Regions from separate parts of the Saccharopolyspora cebuensis genome, predicted to be linked through region 2. Evidence: riboswitches for the same ligand, from Rfam matches in the RefSeq annotation. Region 2 holds a riboswitch; each other region holds the start of a gene.
What was found. A riboswitch is a leader RNA that binds a small molecule or an ion and turns the genes downstream of it on or off. The one in region 2 is predicted to bind glycine.
Positions count from the first base shown of each region.

Region 1: another riboswitch for glycine. It lies ahead of gcvT (glycine cleavage system aminomethyltransferase GcvT); the one in region 2 lies ahead of gcvH (glycine cleavage system protein GcvH).
Region 3: another riboswitch for glycine. It lies ahead of gcvP (aminomethyl-transferring glycine dehydrogenase); the one in region 2 lies ahead of gcvH (glycine cleavage system protein GcvH).

Region 1 is NZ_BAABII010000017.1:91,498-97,451, reverse strand. Features, by position in the region: partial or broken gene ABD976_RS24190 (PLP-dependent aminotransferase family protein) at 1-395, opposite strand, end outside; gene gcvT (glycine cleavage system aminomethyltransferase GcvT) at 420-1,523, opposite strand; glycine riboswitch at 1,640-1,750, opposite strand; glycine riboswitch at 1,751-1,840, opposite strand; gene ABD976_RS24180 (TetR/AcrR family transcriptional regulator) at 2,392-3,027, opposite strand; gene ABD976_RS24175 (acyl-CoA dehydrogenase family protein) at 3,129-4,307, shown strand; gene ABD976_RS24170 (hypothetical protein) at 4,521-4,673, shown strand; gene ABD976_RS24165 (hypothetical protein) at 4,714-5,664, opposite strand; gene ABD976_RS24160 (WXG100-like domain-containing protein) at 5,661-5,954, opposite strand, start outside.
Region 2 is NZ_BAABII010000019.1:54,454-60,407, forward strand. Features, by position in the region: gene ABD976_RS25465 (PucR family transcriptional regulator) at 1-948, opposite strand, end outside; glycine riboswitch at 1,046-1,150, shown strand; glycine riboswitch at 1,151-1,245, shown strand; gene gcvH (glycine cleavage system protein GcvH) at 1,296-1,664, shown strand; gene ABD976_RS25475 (FKBP-type peptidyl-prolyl cis-trans isomerase) at 1,832-2,158, opposite strand; gene ABD976_RS25480 (OsmC family protein) at 2,271-2,402, shown strand; gene ABD976_RS25485 (arginase family protein) at 2,596-3,417, shown strand; gene ABD976_RS25490 (YidH family protein) at 3,425-3,745, opposite strand; gene ABD976_RS25495 (YidH family protein) at 3,747-4,133, opposite strand; gene ABD976_RS25500 (subtilase-type protease inhibitor) at 4,186-4,605, opposite strand; gene ABD976_RS25505 (MFS transporter) at 4,842-5,954, shown strand, end outside.
Region 3 is NZ_BAABII010000016.1:573,672-579,625, forward strand. Features, by position in the region: gene ABD976_RS22895 (3-methyladenine DNA glycosylase) at 1-435, shown strand, start outside; gene ABD976_RS22900 (HesB/YadR/YfhF-family protein) at 520-801, opposite strand; gene gcvP (aminomethyl-transferring glycine dehydrogenase) at 945-3,848, opposite strand; glycine riboswitch at 4,023-4,123, opposite strand; gene ABD976_RS22910 (MerR family transcriptional regulator) at 4,147-4,713, opposite strand; gene ABD976_RS22915 (bifunctional nuclease family protein) at 4,935-5,411, opposite strand; gene garA (glycogen accumulation regulator GarA) at 5,794-5,954, opposite strand, start outside.

The sequences.
Region 1 (5,954 bases), on a different contig from region 2:
TGGGTCAGGTGACCACCGTGCGCCAGATCCAGACCCATGATGGTGTCACCCGGCTTGAGCAGCGCGAACATCGCCGCGGCGTTGGCCTGCGCACCCGAGTGCGGCTGCACGTTGGCGTACTCCGCACCGAACAGCGCCTTGACCCGGTCGATGGCCAGCCGCTCGACCACGTCGACGTGCTCGCACCCGCCGTAGTACCGCTTGCCCGGGTAGCCCTCCGCGTACTTGTTCGTCAGGACCGAACCCTGCGCCTCCAGCACCGACCGCGGCGCGAAATTCTCCGAAGCGATCATCTCCAGCGTGCTCTGCTGGCGGTTCAGCTCGGCACCGACCGCCCCCGCCACCTCGGGGTCCACCGCGGCGAGCTGGTCGTTGAACAGGTCAGGTGTCGACATGGTGTTGCCTCCTGTAGTGATCTCTCAGGCGTTGCGGCGGTAGAAGGGGAGCTCGACGACCTCCACCGGCGCGGTCCTGCCCCGGATGTCCACCTGCAGCGCGGTGCCCGGCGCGCTGTGCGCCCGGTCCACGTAGGCCATCGCCACCGGGTGCCCCAGCGTCGGCGACGGCGCACCGCTGGTGACCTCGCCGACCTCGGTGCCCGCGTCGTCGAGGACCCGGTAGCCGTGCCGGGGAGCGCGGCGCTGGTCGGTGGTCAGCCCGACCAGGGTGCGCGCGGTGGGCTGCTCGGCGACCGCGGCCAGCGCCGCCTTGCCGACGAAGTCGCCCGGCTTGTCGAGCTTGACCACGCGGCCCAGGTTGGCGTGGAACGGGGTCAGCTCGGTGGAGAGCTCGTGGCCGTGCAGCGGCATCCCGGCCTCCAGCCGCAGCGTGTCCCGGCAGGACAGCCCGGCGGGCCGCAGCTCGTGCTCGGCGCCCGCCTCGGTCAGCGCCTGCCAGATGGCCGCCGCGTCGCCCGGCGCGGTGAACAGCTCGAAGCCGTCCTCGCCGGTGTAACCGGTGCGGGCCAGCAGCACCGGGTGACCGGCCACCGCGCTCCGGTAGCCGGCGAAGTACTTGACCTCGGTGAGGTCGGTGTCGGTCAGCGGGGCCAGGATCGCGGCGGCGCGGGGGCCCTGCACCGCCAGCAGCGCGTACTCCTCGGAGACGTCGGCGAACTCGGCGTCGAACCCGCCGACGCGCTCGGCGAGCTCGGCGGCGACCACCGCGGCGTTCGCGGCGTTGGCCACCACCAGGTACTCCTGCTCGGTGAGCCGGTAGACGATGAGGTCGTCGAGCACGCCGCCCCGCTCGTCGCAGAGCATCGTGTAGCGGGCGCGGCCCGGTTTGATCCCCGACGCCTTCGCCACCAGCGCGTGGTCCAGGGCCTCGGCGGCCTGCGGGCCGCTGATCCGGAGCTCGCCCATGTGGGTGAGATCGAACAGCCCCGCGGCGGTGCGCACGGCGTGGTGCTCGGCGGTGTCACCGGAGTACCGCAGCGGCATCCGCCAGCCCGCGAACTCGGTGAAGGTGGCGCCGAGCGACTCGTGCACCTCGTGCAGCGGGGTCCGTCGTGGCGACGACATGGCTATGGCTCCTCCTGGTGGGCGCGGGTCGGCGGACGAGGGGCCGGTCAGCCGCGCGAAGCACAACCATATCCGGGGCACCCCGACGTCGACCTGCGCGGGTTCGCGCTGGTCGGGGTCTCCCCGGAGTCATTGGCCTGAGAGTTTCACCGCGGTCCGGCGCCAGGACACCGGGCGGCTTGCACCGTGGGCGAGGAGCGGGGCTCCTGCTTTTCTCCGTGTTCGCCTGCTGTCGCGCGGTGCCGGTGCCTGAGAGTTTCTTGGGGAGATTGCTCCTTCGGCGCCCCGTGACGTGGGGTCTCTCCCGCACGACGTCGTCGGCGCGGTCTTGAGTTGTGGGCCGGTCGGATTCGGACGCTACGGAGGTGCGGGAAGCCAGTCAACACAACGCGAGGGTGATCTCAGGTGGAAGGTGTGGTGGTCCTTGTGCGTGGCGGTGCCAGTGGCGGAACCTCAGCGGCCTTCTCGTCGGGAAGGTGTTGTGGTCCGGTTGCGTGACGGTGCGGGTGGCGGAACCTCAGCGGCCTTCTCGCTCCGGGCGCCCTTCCTCATGTACCAACCACGTACACAGCGTCAGGGCGTCCTCGCGAGAAGACCGCTGAGAACCCGCGGCGGTGCCGGTTGCTCAGGTGGGGCAAGACGTAAGCGGCTTTCGCCGCTTGCCTGACGGCGGTTGGGCGAGCTTGCGGGTTCGGCTGGAAGCGGCTGGCGCCGCTTGCCTGGCGGTGGTGCTTCTTGTGCGCGAGTGCAGGAGCGTTCGCCCGTTCGTGAAGTGAGTGAGGGGCACCCTTGTCCGAGTTACTTGGGCAAGGGTGCCCCTCACTCAGGTCGCAGACGGGTGAACGGGAGCCCGTGGCGGTCGGGTGGCTCAGTCGGGCTTGGTGGTGAGGTCGTGGTGGAGGCGGGTCAGGCTGTCGACCAGGGCGGCGAGTGCGAGCTCGAAGCTGTCCGCGTCGATCTCGGCGGCGTGCTCGCGCAGCAGGTGGGCCCGGTCCAGGTGGGGGAAGCGCTCGTCGTAGACCTCCGCCTCGTCGGGGAAACCGGCCGAGAAGGAGCCCATCGCCGAGCCGACCACCAGGTACTTGGTGGAGGCGCCGATCATCGTCGCGTACCGCTGCGGCCAGCCCGCCGAGGTGAGCCCGCCGTGCACGGCGTCGGCGCGGCGCAGCGCGGTCTCCCGCCGGGCCGGGCCGGAGGCCAGGAACGGGACCAGGTGGGGGTGCGCGATGAGCGCGGCCCGGAACGAGCGCGCCCAGGTGCGCAGCCCGGTCGCCCAGTCCTGCTCGAAGCCGCTGACGTCCACGGCGCGCATCACGCCGTCGGCGATCTCGTGCAGCAGCTCGTCCTTGCCGGGCACGTGGTTGTAGAGCGACGCGGCCTTGACGCCGAGCCGGTCGGCGAGCCGCCGCATGGACAGCGCTTCCAGCCCGAGCTCGTCGATGATCTCCAGACCGGCCAGCCGGATGCGGTCCGGCGACAGCAGGGGATTGCTGGGGCGGGGCACGGTCCCTCCTCCTCGGAACACCCTTGCGGGCCTCGTCGCGGCGGTCCTAGACTCCCATAAAACTAACGCCGTTAGTCACAGGGCGCGGAAAGGAAAGCCCCATGGTCGACTTCTCGCTGTCGGAGACCGAGCGCGACATCCGCGACTGGGTCCGCAACTTCGTCCAGCGCGAGCTGGTGCCGCTGGAGCCGGAGGTGCTGCGCCGGGAGCGCGCCGGCGAGCGCGGCCTCACCAAGGACGAGCAGCGGGAGCTCCAGGACAAGGCCAAGCAGGCGGGCTTCTGGGGGGTGCAGACCCCGGAGGAGTACGGCGGGATGGACCTCTCCGCCGTGATGTCGGCGCTCATCGAGGTCGAGCTGGGCCGCACCTTCGTGCCGTTCCGGTTCGGCGGGTACGCCGACAACATCCTCTACCACGCCAACGAGGAGCAGAAGCGGGAGTACCTGCTGCCCACCATCGAGGGCACCCGCAAGTCCTGCTTCGCGATCACCGAGCCGGGCGCCGGGTCCGACGCCAAGAACCTGCGCACCACCGCGCGCAAGGAAGGCTCGGAGTGGGTCGTCAACGGCGAGAAGACGTTCATCACCGGCGGCATCGACGCCGACTTCGTGATGGTGTTCGCGGTCACCGACCGGGAGAAGGGGGCCGACGGCGGCGTCACCTGCTTCCTCGTCGACCGCGACATGGGCTGGAAGTCCGAGCCGATCGACATCATGGGCCCGTGGGAGCGCCGCCCCGCCGCGCTGGTGTTCGACGAGGTCCGGGTGCCCGAGCGCAACGTGCTCGGCGAGGTCGGGAAGGGCTTCCGGCTGGCGATGCAGTGGATCGGCCGCGGCCGGTACCTGCTGCCCGCGCACGCCCTCGGCGCCTGCGAGCGGCTGCTGGAGATGGGCATGGACTACGCCAAGACCCGCGAGACCTTCGGCGAGCCGATCGCCGAGCGGCAGGCGATCCAGTGGATGGTGGCCGACTCCGCGGTGGAGATCGAGGCGCTGCGCTGGCTGGTGCTGCACGCCGCGTGGCAGGTCGACCAGGGCGGCGACTCCCGGCACGCCCAGTCCATCGCCAAGCTCTACGGCGGCACCCGCGCCGGGGAGATCGTGGACCGGGTGCTCCAGATGCACGGCGGCATGGGCTACACCAAGGAGCTGCCCATCGAGCGCTGGTACCGCGACCTGCGGCTGCTGCGGATCTTCGAGGGCACCGACGAGATCCAGCGCCGCACCATCGCCCGCAACCTCCTCAAGGGCCACGCCTCGGTCTCCGGCGCCCTCGGCTGACCGTCCCGTCCCTGGTCAGGGGGTACCTTCATCCGGCACAGTCGGATGCAGGTGCCCCTCGCTCATTCCCCTTCCGGGTGAAATGGGAGGTGCTGGTGGGGCGGTGGCCGGTGGGCGGTTCGCCGAGATCGTCGGGAGCCGGCCGGGAGTGGGTACCCTGGGGGTGGAGTTGATCGCGGCTCGACCGCGCCCGGCCGGAGCTGAGGAGACGCTATGTCGTTGTTCAAGAAGGTCAGCCAGTTCGCCAGCAGCCCGCAGGGCCGCAAGGCGATGGAGCAGGCGAAGAAGTACGCCTCCGACCCCAAGAACAAGGAGAAGATCGACCAGGTCAAGAACAAGCTGTTCGGCAAGGGCAAGGGCCACTGACCGAGGCTTCCGCGACCCCCGGTCCGCCCGGGGGTCGTTTTCACGCGCCGGGCGCGTAGCGCACCACCGGCACCGGGCCGCTCCCGGCGGGAACGTCCCGCAGCAGCCCGACCACGGCGTCCACGGTGTCGGCCGCCAGGTCGGCGAGCGCCACGTGCGCGGTGGCCCCGGCCGCCCGCGCCGTGCGCAGCGCCGGGACCAGGCCGCGCACCAGGGCCTCGGCGGCGGGCCGGTTCTTCACCCACAGCTGCTCGAAGCCGGTGACCAGCACCGCCTCGCACCCCGATCCCGTCAGGGCCCCCTCCACCGACGCCGCTCCGGGGGTCAGGGCGCCCAGCAGCGCACCCAGGTCCGGACCGCCGCGCGCGTCCAGCACGGCGCTGCGCTCCCGCCCGGTGAAGGCCCCGTGCAGCGACGGCGGGAGGTCCAGGTGCACGGCCACCGGCTCGCCGTCCACCGGCGCGAGCCGCCCCGGGGGCAGGTCGTGCACCACGATCGGCTCCGGCGGACGGCGGTGGAAGGTGATCTGCGGGTCGTAGGGCTCGTCGGGGTCGTCGAACACCTCCACGACGAACTCCCGGTCCGGGAACTCGGCGGCCAGCAACGCCCGCCAGCAGTCGGCGAGGGTGTTCACGAGCGTGGACAGGTCCGCATCGTGCGGCTCCAGGTCATCGTTGCCGAAGAGGTCCTGGAGCGACAGCAGGTTCGAGTGCCGTTCCACGAGGTCGATCCGATCGTCGAACCTCCTGAAGAACGTGTCGATCGCCTGCCGCCGGTCGCCGCTGTCGTCGGCGCTGGATCCCGAGAAGAACATGCCCCCCCGGTGCTCGATGAACTCCGGGCGGAACAGCCACTGGGCGGCGAGCACGAATTCGATCCCGCCGCCCCACCCGAGGAAGCTGAGCGGCGTGAACCCGGGACCGTTCGTCTTGCGCCACGGGTCCAGGAAGCTGGGGAAACGACGGGGCTCGGCACCGTCCTGCTCATTCATCGGTAGTCCGTTTCCTGTTCTTCCGCGTTCCGCACCTCGGATTGTCCGACGTGGACCTCACCGGTCTTGGGGTTCGTGTGCAACGAGAACTCGTGCACGTGCCCGGTCATGCCCCCGTGCGTGCCGACGATGTCGACGCGCTTGATGATAAAGCCGCGTTCGTCGTAGACGGAGTAGCTCGTGATCGCTCCCGTCCCAGGTGGATTCCGCAGGAAGAGGACCTCGTTCGGGTCGGCTTCCTTCGGCAGCTTCCGGCCGCCGCGTCCTCGGCCCGGCTCGGTCCACTCCGA
Region 2 (5,954 bases):
CGCCTCGGCGGGTGCGTCGCCGGAGGCGACGTCGATGGCGACGACCCGGTGCGGCCGGTCGCGCACGGCCAGTTCGTCCGCCGCGGTCCGCCACCCCGCGCGGCCTTCCAGCAGCAACCGGACCTGTTCGGCGGTGCGCTGCCGTTCGGTGTCGGCGAGGGACCGCCAGCGCAGCAGTTGCAGCGCGACCAGCGGCGCGGTCTCGGCGAAGGCGGCCGCCCGTTCCTCGCCGACCTCGTCCGGGACCACCGCCCACATCGACCCGAGCAACTCGCCGCCCACCCGCAGCGCGACGACCAGGCGGGGCAGCGTGCCGTCCTGCTGGGCTGGTACGAAGATCGTCGCGCTGCCCTTGCTGAGCTGCCGGAACGTGCCGCGCGCCCGGAATTTCGCGAGCACGTCGGCGGGCTGGCCGCGTCCCATGATCGTCGACACCCGGGCCGGATCGATCATGTCCTGCCGCGCGGAGTACGCGAGCACCTGCGAGCGGGCGTCCTCGATGGTCACCGGCGCGTCCACCACCTCGGCGACGGCGTCGGCCAACCGGAACAGGTCGTCGCGCCCGCCGCTGAGCGGGTCGCCGTCCGATCCCTCGGCCAGCGCCGCGCGGACCAGCCACACCAGTTGGGCCCACGCGGTCCCGGAACGCACCTCGACCAGCGCGATCTCGGCCCGCTCCGCGGCCGCGACCACGACCGGCCGCTCGGCCAGCGGTGGTTTGAGCAGCACCGCCGCTGCGTCGAGGTCAGCGCACGCGCGTACCAGTTCCGCGGCGTCGGCACCATCGGTGACCGCCACGCCCAGCACGAGATCCCCCGTTCCGGCGGACGGTCGTTCACCCGGTTCGGCGATGACCACGTCGGTGACGCGGCGCGTCGGATCCGGAACGACCACCGGGCGCAGCAGGGCCGGGCTCATGCGATCGAGCAGCTCCCGGACGCCGCGCACCCCTGTCCCTTCCTCCGGCCCACCGGGCGGGAGGCATTGACACCCGGGCAGGCGCGATTATCGTTGCTGAGCACGTCGACAATCGCATATCGGCCGATGACCCCGGGCGGGAGAGCCCTTGGCCGCTCACCGAGCGCGACCACGGCGCCGAAGGAGCAAGACTCCCCGCACACTCTCAGGCACCCATGACCGTCCGGGCCAGGCAACTCTGGAAAGCGCGCGTCGACGAGGACGCCCACCCACGGTGCAAGCTGCTCGCGCGGCGAAGCTCTCAGGTTCCGAAACAGAGGGGGAGGCCCAGCACACCCGGGCACCCGCGTGCCCCTGAAGCGATGGAGCCTCCCGAGATGACCCTGCCTGCCAACCTGAGCTACACCGAAGAGCACGAGTGGATCGAGGACCGCGACGAGCTGGTCCGGATCGGCATCACCCAGCACGCGGCCGAGGCCCTCGGCGACATCGTGTACGTGCAACTCCCCGAGGTCGGCGACACGATCGAATCGGGCCAGTCCTGCGGTGAACTGGAGTCCACCAAGTCGGTCAGCGACCTGTTCGCGCCGGTGACCGGTGAGGTGGTCGCCGTCAACGACGCCGTCGTGGACGATCCCGCGCTGGTCAACGCCGAGCCCTTCGGCAGTGGCTGGCTGCTCGAGGTGCGCGTCACCGCGAGCGGCCCGGTCCTCACCGCCGAGCAGTACGCCGAACTCATCGGCTGACCGGTTCCGGGCCTGTTCGCGCGCGAGCAGGGGAACCTTCCTGTCACGGATGCGAGCAGGGGAGCTTTCCTCCCACCGCTCGTGCGGCCGCGCGCGTCCGGCCTCGGTTGGCAGCAGGGGAACCTTCCTGTCACGGGTGAGAGGAAAGTTCCCCTGCTCGCACCTGCTCAGCCGATCCCGACCAGTTCGACCTCGAAGTGCAGGGTCGCGGCGGGCGGGATGACCGGCGGCACGCCGCGGTCGCCGTAGGCCTGGTGCGGCGGGACCACGAGCTTGCGGACATCGCCGACGCGCATGCCGACGACGCCCTTGTCCCAGCCCTCGATGACGTGCCCTTCGCCGAGCGGGAACACCAGCGGCTCGCCGCGATCCCGCGACGAATCGAACTTGCTCCCGTCGGCCAGCGTGCCGACGTAGTGGACGTGCACGGTGTCGCCCGGCTTCGCCTCGGCGCCGTCGCCCGCGGTGACTTCCTCGATCTGCAGCTCGGCCATGCGGTACCTCCTCTGGTGCAGTCGGCACATCCGATCACACCTCGGCAGGGGCGGCGCGCCCACGGCACGGGTCGGCATCGGCGACAACGGTGCCGGCGGGTTCCAGCTCGGCGTGGCACTGGTCGTCTCGGTGCTGGGTGTGGAGCGCGAGCACGCGCAGCGGCTCGTCGAGAAGGCCGATTCGGTGTGCCCGTATTCCAATGCGGTGCGCGGCAACGTCGACATCCGGCTCGAGGTCGCCTGACGGTCCGGTTCGTCCGCTTCGGGTGTGGCAGCAGGGGAACCTTCCTGTCACCGGTGAGAGGAAAGTTCCCCTGCTGCCACCCCGCGGACGTCAGGCATGACAGGAAGGTTCCCCTGCTGTCACACCCGGTGGTTGCATGGCTATGCGCGGTGAGCAATAGTCATGTCCGGAGTCGGTGAGGGGGAGGACGCCCGTGGCGGTCGTCGAGTTCGCGCAGTGGCAGGCGTCGGCGTCGCCGACCGCGCGCCGGTTGCGCGAGGGTGCTGGGCTGCTGTCCGCGATGCTGCCCAGCGGCACGCCGGTCGCGGTGCCGGTGATGGAAGCCACCGGGGTCACCGGCGAGGGGGTGCACCACGTCGACGTGCTGGCCGCGAACCTCGCCGCCGCGCGGGTGGCGGTCGCCCAGGCGGGCGGCGGTCCGCTGATCACCGTCGGTGGCGACTGCGGCGTGGACCTCGCGCCGGTGGAGGCGGCGCACCGCCGCTACGGCGCGGGCTTGGCGGTGGTGTGGTTCGACGCGCACGCCGATCTGAACACGCCGCGGTCCTCGCCGTCGGGGGCGTTCAACGGCATGGTGCTGCGCACGCTGCTGGGCGAGGGCCCGTCCGGGTTGCTGCCGGAGAACCCGCTGGCCCCGTCGCAGGTCGTGCTGGCCGGGACCCGGGACCTCGACCGGGGCGAGATCGACTGCATCGACGCGCGCGGGATCGCGGTGGTGCCGCCGGAGCAGGTGGCGCGCCCGGACGCGGTGGGCGACGCGGTGCGGGCGGGGACCACGGCGGTGCACCTGCACGTGGACCTCGACGTGCTGGATCCGGACATCGTCGGCTCGGTGGGCACGCCGGTGCCCGGCGGGTTGACGGCCGACGAGCTGCTGTCGTCCGTCGCGGCGCTGGCCGCCCGGTTCGCGGTCGCCGGGCTGACGATCGCCGAGTACCAGCCGACGGATTCGCGCGACCAGGACCTGCTGACCGGGCTGGTGCCGAAGCTGGTGTGCTCGGCCGGGCTGGCGTAGCGGCGGGTCAGGACAGCGCGACGTAGACCAGGCCGCAGAGCGCGACCAGGCAGGCCAGCGCGGTCAGCGCCGCGGGCAGCCTGCCGTCGGGCAGCGGCTGGTCGGCGCGCACGCTGCGGTCGACGCGGAGGTGCCTGCGCCAGGCGAAGCCGGCCACGCCGACGGCCAGCGGCAGGGTCGCTGCCGCGCAGAGGGCGGCGGCGAGGGCGCTGACGTGCACGATGAACCGCAGGAACACCAGCATCCCGACGGTGAAGGCCAGCGCGGTGCGCAGCCAGGCGAGCGTGGTGCGCTCCACCTGGAGCCCGGGGTCCCAGGGTCCGAGCACGTCAGAACCCGGTGACCAGCAGCAGCACGCAGGCGGCCAGCCCGATGACGCCGAGCCCGTAGCCCAGCACCGGGGCGAGCCGGGGCGCGGGCAGCGGGCCGCCCCGGCGCAGCGCGCGTTCGGTGTTCATCCAGCGGGTGAACGCGGTGGCGGCGCACAGCACCCCGCCGAGCAGCAGCAGCACGGCCAGGGCGGTGCGCAGCGGTTCGGGCGCGGGGCTGACCGCGTTGAGCGCTTCGACGCCGACCCCGGCGGCCATGAGCGCGAGCGCGGTGCGGATCCACGCCAGGAAGGTGCGCTCGTTGGCCAGGGTGAAGCGGGCGTCGGGTTCCTCGCCGGACTCGTAGAGCCGCCGTGGCCAGCGGGAACCGGATGGTGCGTCGGACATGCCCCCACGCTAGCCGTACCGGTGCCGGGCCTCGGCCCGGCACCGGAACCGGTCAGAAGGCGAAGACCTCGCCGGTGCTCGACGTCGCGACGCAGTCGTTGGAGAAGGTCTGCTCGAACGAGACCGGCTTGCCGCGCCAGGTGCCCTGGGCGGTGACCGTCACCGGCTGGTAGATCAGCGGGCACATCTGTGCGGGGCGGGACTCGGCCAGCGCGGTGAGGTCGCCCCGCACCCCGGCCAGGTCGGTGCAGGCCGCCTCGGCGTTGGGGTGGGTGCCGCCCGCCGGGTCGCAGGTGAGCAGGGCGGTCCGGGATGCCGCGCCGGGCTCCGCGGTGCTGCCGACCGCCTCGCCGTGCACGGCGAGGCGCAGCGCGCTGATCGGTTCGGGGGACGCCGCCGCCGGTGCGGCGACGGCGCCGGCGAGCGCCGCCGTGGCGAGCAGCGTGCGGCCGATCAGCCGTGGTGCAGGCATGTCGTGGTTCCTCCAGGTCGATGTGAGCGGATTCGCCTCTCCCTATCGCCCCGGCCGCCCACCTCGTCGCAGGAATGTCGCGAGAACACCATTTCGTGTGACGCCCGATCCGGTTTTGGTTACCGGGCGTGCGTGAAATCGGCGGGCCTTCGCTCGAAAGAACCGCTCTCCGGCGAGCGGGCATCGAGTACCTTCCCGGGAGCCGGATGTGATCATCGGCACGGGAGGGAGGACCGATGGCGACGACGCCGTTGGCCCCGGACCGCACCGCCGTGCGGAAGGCGGCGTTCGCCAGCGCCGTCGGCAACACGATCGAGCTCTACGACTTCCTGATCTACGGCACCGCCGCCGCGGTGGTGTTCAACCACCTGTTCTTCCCCGCCGGCGATCCGTGGGTCGGTGCGCTGCTGGCCTTCGCCACCTTCGGCGCCGGGTTCTTCGCCCGCCCGCTCGGGGCCGCGGTCATCGGCCACTTCGGCGACCTCGTCGGCCGCAAGCGGATGCTGGTGATCACGCTCAGCGTCACCGGGGCGTGCACCGCGGCGATCGGCGTGCTGCCGACCTACCAGGAGGTCGGGGTGTGGGCACCGCTGATGCTGGTGGCGTTGCGCCTGGTGCAGGGCTTCTTCCTCGGCGGTGAGCAGGGCGGTGCGGTGCTGATGGCCGTGGAGCACGCGCCGCCGCACCGGCACGGCTGGTACGGCGGGTGGACGTTCCTCGGGTCACCGGCCGGGATGTTCCTGGCCACCGGCGTGTTCGCGGCGGCGGGCGCGGTCTCCGGCGACCAGTTCCTGGTGTGGGGCTGGCGGATCCCGTTCCTGCTCAGCCTGGTCCTCGTCGGGGTCGGTCTCTACGTGCGGCTGCGGCTGGCCGAGAGCCCGGAGTTCGCCCGCATCCGGGAACGCGGCGAGCGCGCCCGCACCCCGGTGGCCGAGGTGTTCACCGGGGCCTGGCGGCAGGTCCTGCTCGCCGCCGGGGTCAACCTCGGCTTCAACACGTTCATCTTCATCCTCACCACGTTCCTGCTGACCTACGGCACCGAGGCGCTCGGCGCCCCGCGCGACCTGATGTTGCTGGCCAGCCTGTGCGGGTCGGCCGCGCAGATCGCCGGGATCCTGCTGTTCGCGCACCTGTCGGACCGGCTCGGCCGGACCCGGGTGATGCTCGGCGGCGGGATCTTCCTCGCGCTCTACGCGCTGCCGATGTTCCTCCTGCTCGACACCGCCGAACCGGCGCTGATCGTGCTGGCGATGTGCCTGGGCTACGCTGGATCGGCCGCGGTGTTCGGCCCGATGGCGGCGTTCTGCGCGGAGCTGTTCCCGACCCGGGTCCGCTACACCGGGGTGTCG
Region 3 (5,954 bases), on a different contig from region 2:
ACCCACCACGACGCGTTTCGCTTCTTCACCGAGGACGCGCGACCGCTCAACGCCCACCAGCCCCGGCGCAGCGACCAGGTGGAGCTGGAGCAGCCCGGCTGCCTGCACGCGAACATGGACCTGTTCAAGTGGAGCTTCAAGCTGGCGCCGTTCGTCCCGGCCGAGCTCGTCGCGGACTGCTTCGCGTTCGCGCTGCGGATCCGGGAGGTCGACATGCGCGCCAGCCCGTACGACCTGCGGGCGTACGGCTACGAGCCGATCCCGGTCGAGGAGTCCGCAGGCCGGACCGACTACGCGCGCAGGCAGCGCGCCTTCGCCGAGGAGGGAGCGGAGTTGCGCGGCCGCCTGCTCGACGCCGGGCGGTCGGTGCTGCGCTGGGCCGGGGAGCCGCTCGACGCGGAACCCACCGCTGCGGGGTCCGCGCGCGGGGGCTGACCTGACGGGGCTGACCCGGCGGGGGCTGACCCGGCGCCACCGAACAGCCGCCGGACCGGACGGTCCCGGCCCGGCGGCCCGGCCTCAATCGCGGATCGCCAACGCCAGTTCGCCGTTGTCGTCCCGCTCGGCGTCGAGGGTCTTGTCCCCCAACACCTCGGCGACCTGCGCCTCGAGGAAGACCCGAACGCCGGGTCCCTCGACCACCTGGTCGTCGGCCTGCGGCTCGGTGGCGACGGACGCCTGGAGACCGTCCCCGGCGGGGGCGATCCGCAGGCCGGAGGCCTCGGAGGTCTCCGTGGTCTCGTCGCCGCCGATGAGGACGAGCTTGATGACCTCGGCGGCGTTCTCGCTGATGGTGAGCATGATGCTCCACTCCTCTCGGAGCCGGTCACGTGAAGTGGCCACCGTGTCATCCGGGCCGACCCGACGCAAACCGGGGTCCGCCCGGCGTGTCGGACGGCCCTCGGTGGTCGTCCCGCGCCGGGCCGGACGACCACCGGAACCGCTCAGCTCTCGTAGGCCGACAGCGGCGGGCAGGAGCAGACCAGGTTGCGGTCGCCGCGCGCCTGGTCGACCCGCCGCACCGGCGGCCACACCTTCGGCGCGGAGGTGCCCATCGGGTAGGCGGCCTCGTCGCGACCGTAGGCGTGGTTCCACTCCCCGGCCAGCGAGGCCGCGGTGTGCGGCGCGTTCACCAGCGGGTTGTCGTCGGCGGGCCACTGCCCGGCCACGACCTTGTCGATCTCGGCCCGGATGGCCATCATGGCCTCGCAGAACCGGTCGAGCTCGGCCAGGTCCTCGCTCTCGGTCGGCTCCACCATGAGGGTGCCCGCCACGGGGAACGACATGGTCGGCGCGTGGATGCCGTAGTCGGTCAGCCGCTTGGCCACGTCGTCCACCGAGATCCCGCTCGTCTTGCTGATCTGGCGCAGGTCGAGGATGCACTCGTGGGCGACGTAGCCGCCCTGACCGGTGTAGAGCACCGGGAAGTAGCCGTCGATGCGGCGGGCGACGTAGTTGGCCGCGGCGACCGCCGTGAGGGTGGCCCGGCGCAAGCCGTCACCGCCCATCATGCGGATGTAGGCCCACGAAATGGGCAGGATGGAAGCGCTGCCCCAGGGCGCGGCGCTGATCGGCCCCACCCCCGTCTCGGGACCCGCCGCGGGCTGCAGCGGGTGGTTGGGCAGGAACGGCGCGAGGTGCTCCCGGACGCCGATCGGCCCCACGCCCGGCCCACCGCCGCCGTGCGGGATGCAGAACGTCTTGTGCAGGTTCAGGTGCGAGACGTCCGCCCCGAACTCGCCCATCCGAGCCAGGCCGATCAGCGCGTTGAGGTTCGCGCCGTCGACGTAGACCTGGCCGCCGCCGCGGTGCACGAGCCCGCACACCTCGCGCACGGTGTCCTCGTAGACGCCGTGCGTGGACGGGTAGGTGATCATGATCGCGGCCAGGTCGGCGGCGTGCTCCGCGACGAGTTCGCGCAGGTGGTCCAGCTCGATGTTGCCCGCGTCGTCGCAGCGCACCACGACCACGCGCAGCCCCGCCATCACCGCGCTGGCGGCGTTGGTGCCGTGCGCGCTGGCCGGGATCAGGCACACGTCGCGCTGCGCTTCACCACGGGCGTGGTGGTAGGCACGGATGGCCAGCAGCCCGGCGAACTCGCCCTGGCTGCCCGCGTTGGGCTGCAGGCTCACCGCGTCGTAGCCGGTGACCTCGGCCAGCCACCGCTCCAGGTCGGCGACCACCTCGAGGAGCCCGGCCGCGTCCTCGGCCGGGGCGAACGGGTGCAGCGCGGAGAACTGCGGCCAGGTGATCGGCTCCATCTCCGCGGTCGCGTTGAGCTTCATGGTGCACGAGCCCAGCGGGATCATGCTGCGGTCCAGCGCGATGTCCTTGTCCGACAGTCGCCGCAGGTAGCGCAGCAGCGCGGTCTCCGACCGGTGGGTGTGGAACACCGGGTGGGTCAGGTACTCGGAGGTGCGCCGCAGCGCGGTGGGCAGCGCGTCGGGCGTGGCGGCGTCGAGCTCGTCCAGGCCGACCAGCGCCCCGGAGTCCAGGCCGAACGCCTCGAACACCACCGCGAGGTGCTCCCGGGTGGTGGTCTCGTCGCAGCTCACGCCGACGTGGTCGGCGTCCACCCGGCGCAGGTTGATCCCGCCGCGCCGGGCGCGGGCCACCACCTCGTCGGCGGCCCCCGGCACCGCGGCCACCACGGTGTCGAAGAACCCGCCGTGCACCACCTCGACCCCGCCGCGGCGGAGCTGCTCGGCCAGCAGCGCGGCGAACCGGTGCGCGCGGGTGGCGATCGCCCGCAGCCCCTCGGGTCCGTGGTAGACGGCGTACATCGAGGCCACCACGGCAAGCAGCACCTGCGCGGTGCAGATGTTGCTGGTCGCCTTCTCCCGCCGGATGTGCTGCTCGCGGGTCTGCAGGGCCAGCCGGTAGGCCAGGTCGCCGCCCGCGTCCACGCTGACCCCGACCAGCCTGCCCGGGAGCTGGCGCTCCAGGCCCTTGCGGACCGCCATGTACCCGGCGTGCGGGCCGCCGAAGCCCATCGGCACGCCGAAGCGCTGGGTGGTGCCCACCACCACGTCGGCGCCGATCTCGCCCGGCGGGCGCAGCAGGGTCAGGGCGAGCAGGTCGGCCGAGACCACGGCCATCGCGCCGCGCCGGTGGACCTCGGCGATGAGCTCCTCCTGGTCGCGCACCGCCCCGGAGGCGCCCGGGTAGGCCAGCAGCGCACCGAAGAACTCGCCGTCCGGCAGCCCGGCGGCCCCGGCGGAGAGGTCGGCGACGACCACCTCGATGCCCAGCGGCTCGGCGCGGGTCCGCACCACCTCGATGGTCTGCGGCAGGGCATCGGCGTCGACGACGAACACGGCGGACTTCGCCTTGCCCGCGCGGCGGACCAGGGTCATGCCCTCGGCGGCGGCGGTGGACTCGTCCAGCATCGAGGCGTTGGCCAGCGGGACCCCGGTGAGGTCGGCGACCACCGTCTGGAAGTTCAGCAGCGCTTCCAGCCTGCCCTGCGAGATCTCCGGCTGGTACGGCGTGTAGGCGGTGTACCAGGCCGGGTTCTCCAGCACGTTGCGCAGGATCACCGGCGGCGTCGTGGTGCCGTGGTAGCCGAGGCCGATCATCTCGGTGTGCGGCGCGCAGCGGTCGGCCAGCGCGCGCAGCTCGGCCAGCGCGTCCGCCTCGTTGGCCGGGTCGGGCAGCGCCAGCGCCAGGTCGCGCTCGCGGACGCCGTCGGGGACCGCGCGCTGGCCCAGCTCCTCCAGCGAGCCCACGCCGATCACGTCGAGCATCCGGGCCAGCTCGGCGGGCCGCGGGCCGACGTGCCGGTCGGCGAACGGCGTGCCGTGCTCCAGCGCGGCGATCGGAATGCGGTCGTGGTTCACTTCGGTCATCGCCAACACCTCACTCATCGCGGCGAACACAGGGGGCGGGGCAGCGGACTGCTCCGCTCTCCCCCTCTGTCACTGTTCGCAGCGCGAACGCCTGAGAGCTTCACCCGGCGGACCGGGCTTGCACCGTCGGCGGGACGGCACCACGGCTGTGGTGCGCCCTCTTTCCAGAGGTATCTCGCCCGTGCGGTCCGGTGGGCCTGAGAGGTTGTCGGGGAGGGTTGCTCCTTCGGCGCCGACTCGGCCGTAGCCTTGCCGGACTCTCCCGCACGGGGTCGACGATGCCGCGAAGCCTACCCGATCAGCCGGTCTGCCGGTCCCTCCGGCGACGGGCCAGTTCGTCACCCACGGCGGGTTCGGACACCAGCCCGTCCGCCCGCTCGGCCGGGAACTCGTGGATGGTGCCGCTGATCTCCCGGACGGCACCGCTGACCGCGATGCCGAACACGCCCTGACCACCCTGGAGCAGGTCGACGACCTCCTCCGGGGAGGTGCACTCGTAGACCGTGGTGCCATCGCTGAACAGGGTCAGGCGGGCGAGGTCCTCGACCCCGCGGTGGCGCAGGTGGTCCACCGCGACCCGGATGTTGTGCAGCGAGACGCCGGTGTCCAGCAGGCGCTTGACGACCTTGAGGACCAGGATGTCCTTGAACGAGTAGAGGCGCTGCGAACCGGACCCGGCGGCGCTCCTTATCGAGGGGCGGACCAGCTTGGTGCGGGCCCAGTAGTCGAGCTGGCGGTAGGTGATGCCGGCGATCTGGCAGGCGGCGGGGCCCCGGTAGCCGACCAGCTCGTCGGGCAGCGCGGCGTCAGGCGCCGGCTCGTCCCGACCTCGGGCAGCATCCTCGCCGGGTGCTTCCTCGACCACGCCTGCCTCCCCTCGTCCGGCACGGAGCCGACCACCGGTTCCCGGGTCGACGATCCGGGACCGCGAACCCCTGCTCACCGGCGGAATCACACCGGAGCAATTCGCATCATCCGACGGTAGGCCGGTCCGGTGGGCAGGTCAACGCGACGCGCGGGTGACCCGACGAGCCGACCCCCGCGAAGGCGTTCGCGGGGGTCGGGAAGCCGCTGTCCGGGCGAACGTCAGGTGTCGGCGCCGCGGAAGTCCTCCGGCGACACCGAGTCGAGGAACTCGCGGAACTTCTCCACCTCGTCCTCCTGCTCGTCCGGGATGATCAGGCCCGCCTCGTCGAGCACGGATTCGTCGGCGTGGATCGGGACGCCGATGCGCAGCGCCAGCGCCACCGAGTCGCTCGGCCGCGCCGAGACCCGCACATCGCCGTCGAACACCAGCTCGGCGAAGAAGGTGCCCTCCTGCAGGTCGGTGATCCGCACCTGCTCCAAGTCCCGCCCCAGCGCGCCGATGACGTCCTTGAGCAGGTCGTGGGTCAACGGCCTCGCCGGTCGCACCCCCTGCTGCTCCAGCGCGATCGCCGTCGCCTCGACCGATCCGATCCAGATCGGCAAGTAGCGGTCACCGCTGGTCTCGCGCAGCAACAGGATCGGCTGGTTGGCTGGTAGTTCCACTCGCACGCCGACGACGCGCATCTCACTGCTCATCGTCACATCGCCTCCTCCAGCGCGCCGAAGCGTGGCATCCCCCTCCTCGAGGGTCGCGCACCGACGCTCCCGACGCTACCCGCGATACGGCGGACCCGCCCATTCCTGCGCGGTCCCGTCAGCCACCGTTCTCCCGGCCGTCCGGCGGCATCGATCGACAGCTCCCGGACCGCACCGCCACCGAGCGCGCTCGTCGTCGAGCACCTCTGCGCACGATACACCCCGGGGCCCGCCGCCGAGCCCGCCGAAAGGGCCGCTGAACGGGAGAACCGCTTGCCGCGCCGAAAGATTCCGGTCGCCGACCGCACTTCGCCTCGACGTGGTTCGGGGCGGCACCCGCTCGGCGCCGCCCCGCCACGATGACCCGGTCTCCGGCCTCCCGTCAGCGGCCCGCCGGGCCGCCCTCGACCGGCCCGGTCAGGTACACCAACCGGAACTTGCCGATCTGCACCTCGTCACCGTTGGCCAGCACCGAGGTGTCCACCGGCTCCCGGTTGACGTAGGTGCCGTTGAGGCTCCCCACGTCGACGACGACGAAGTTGC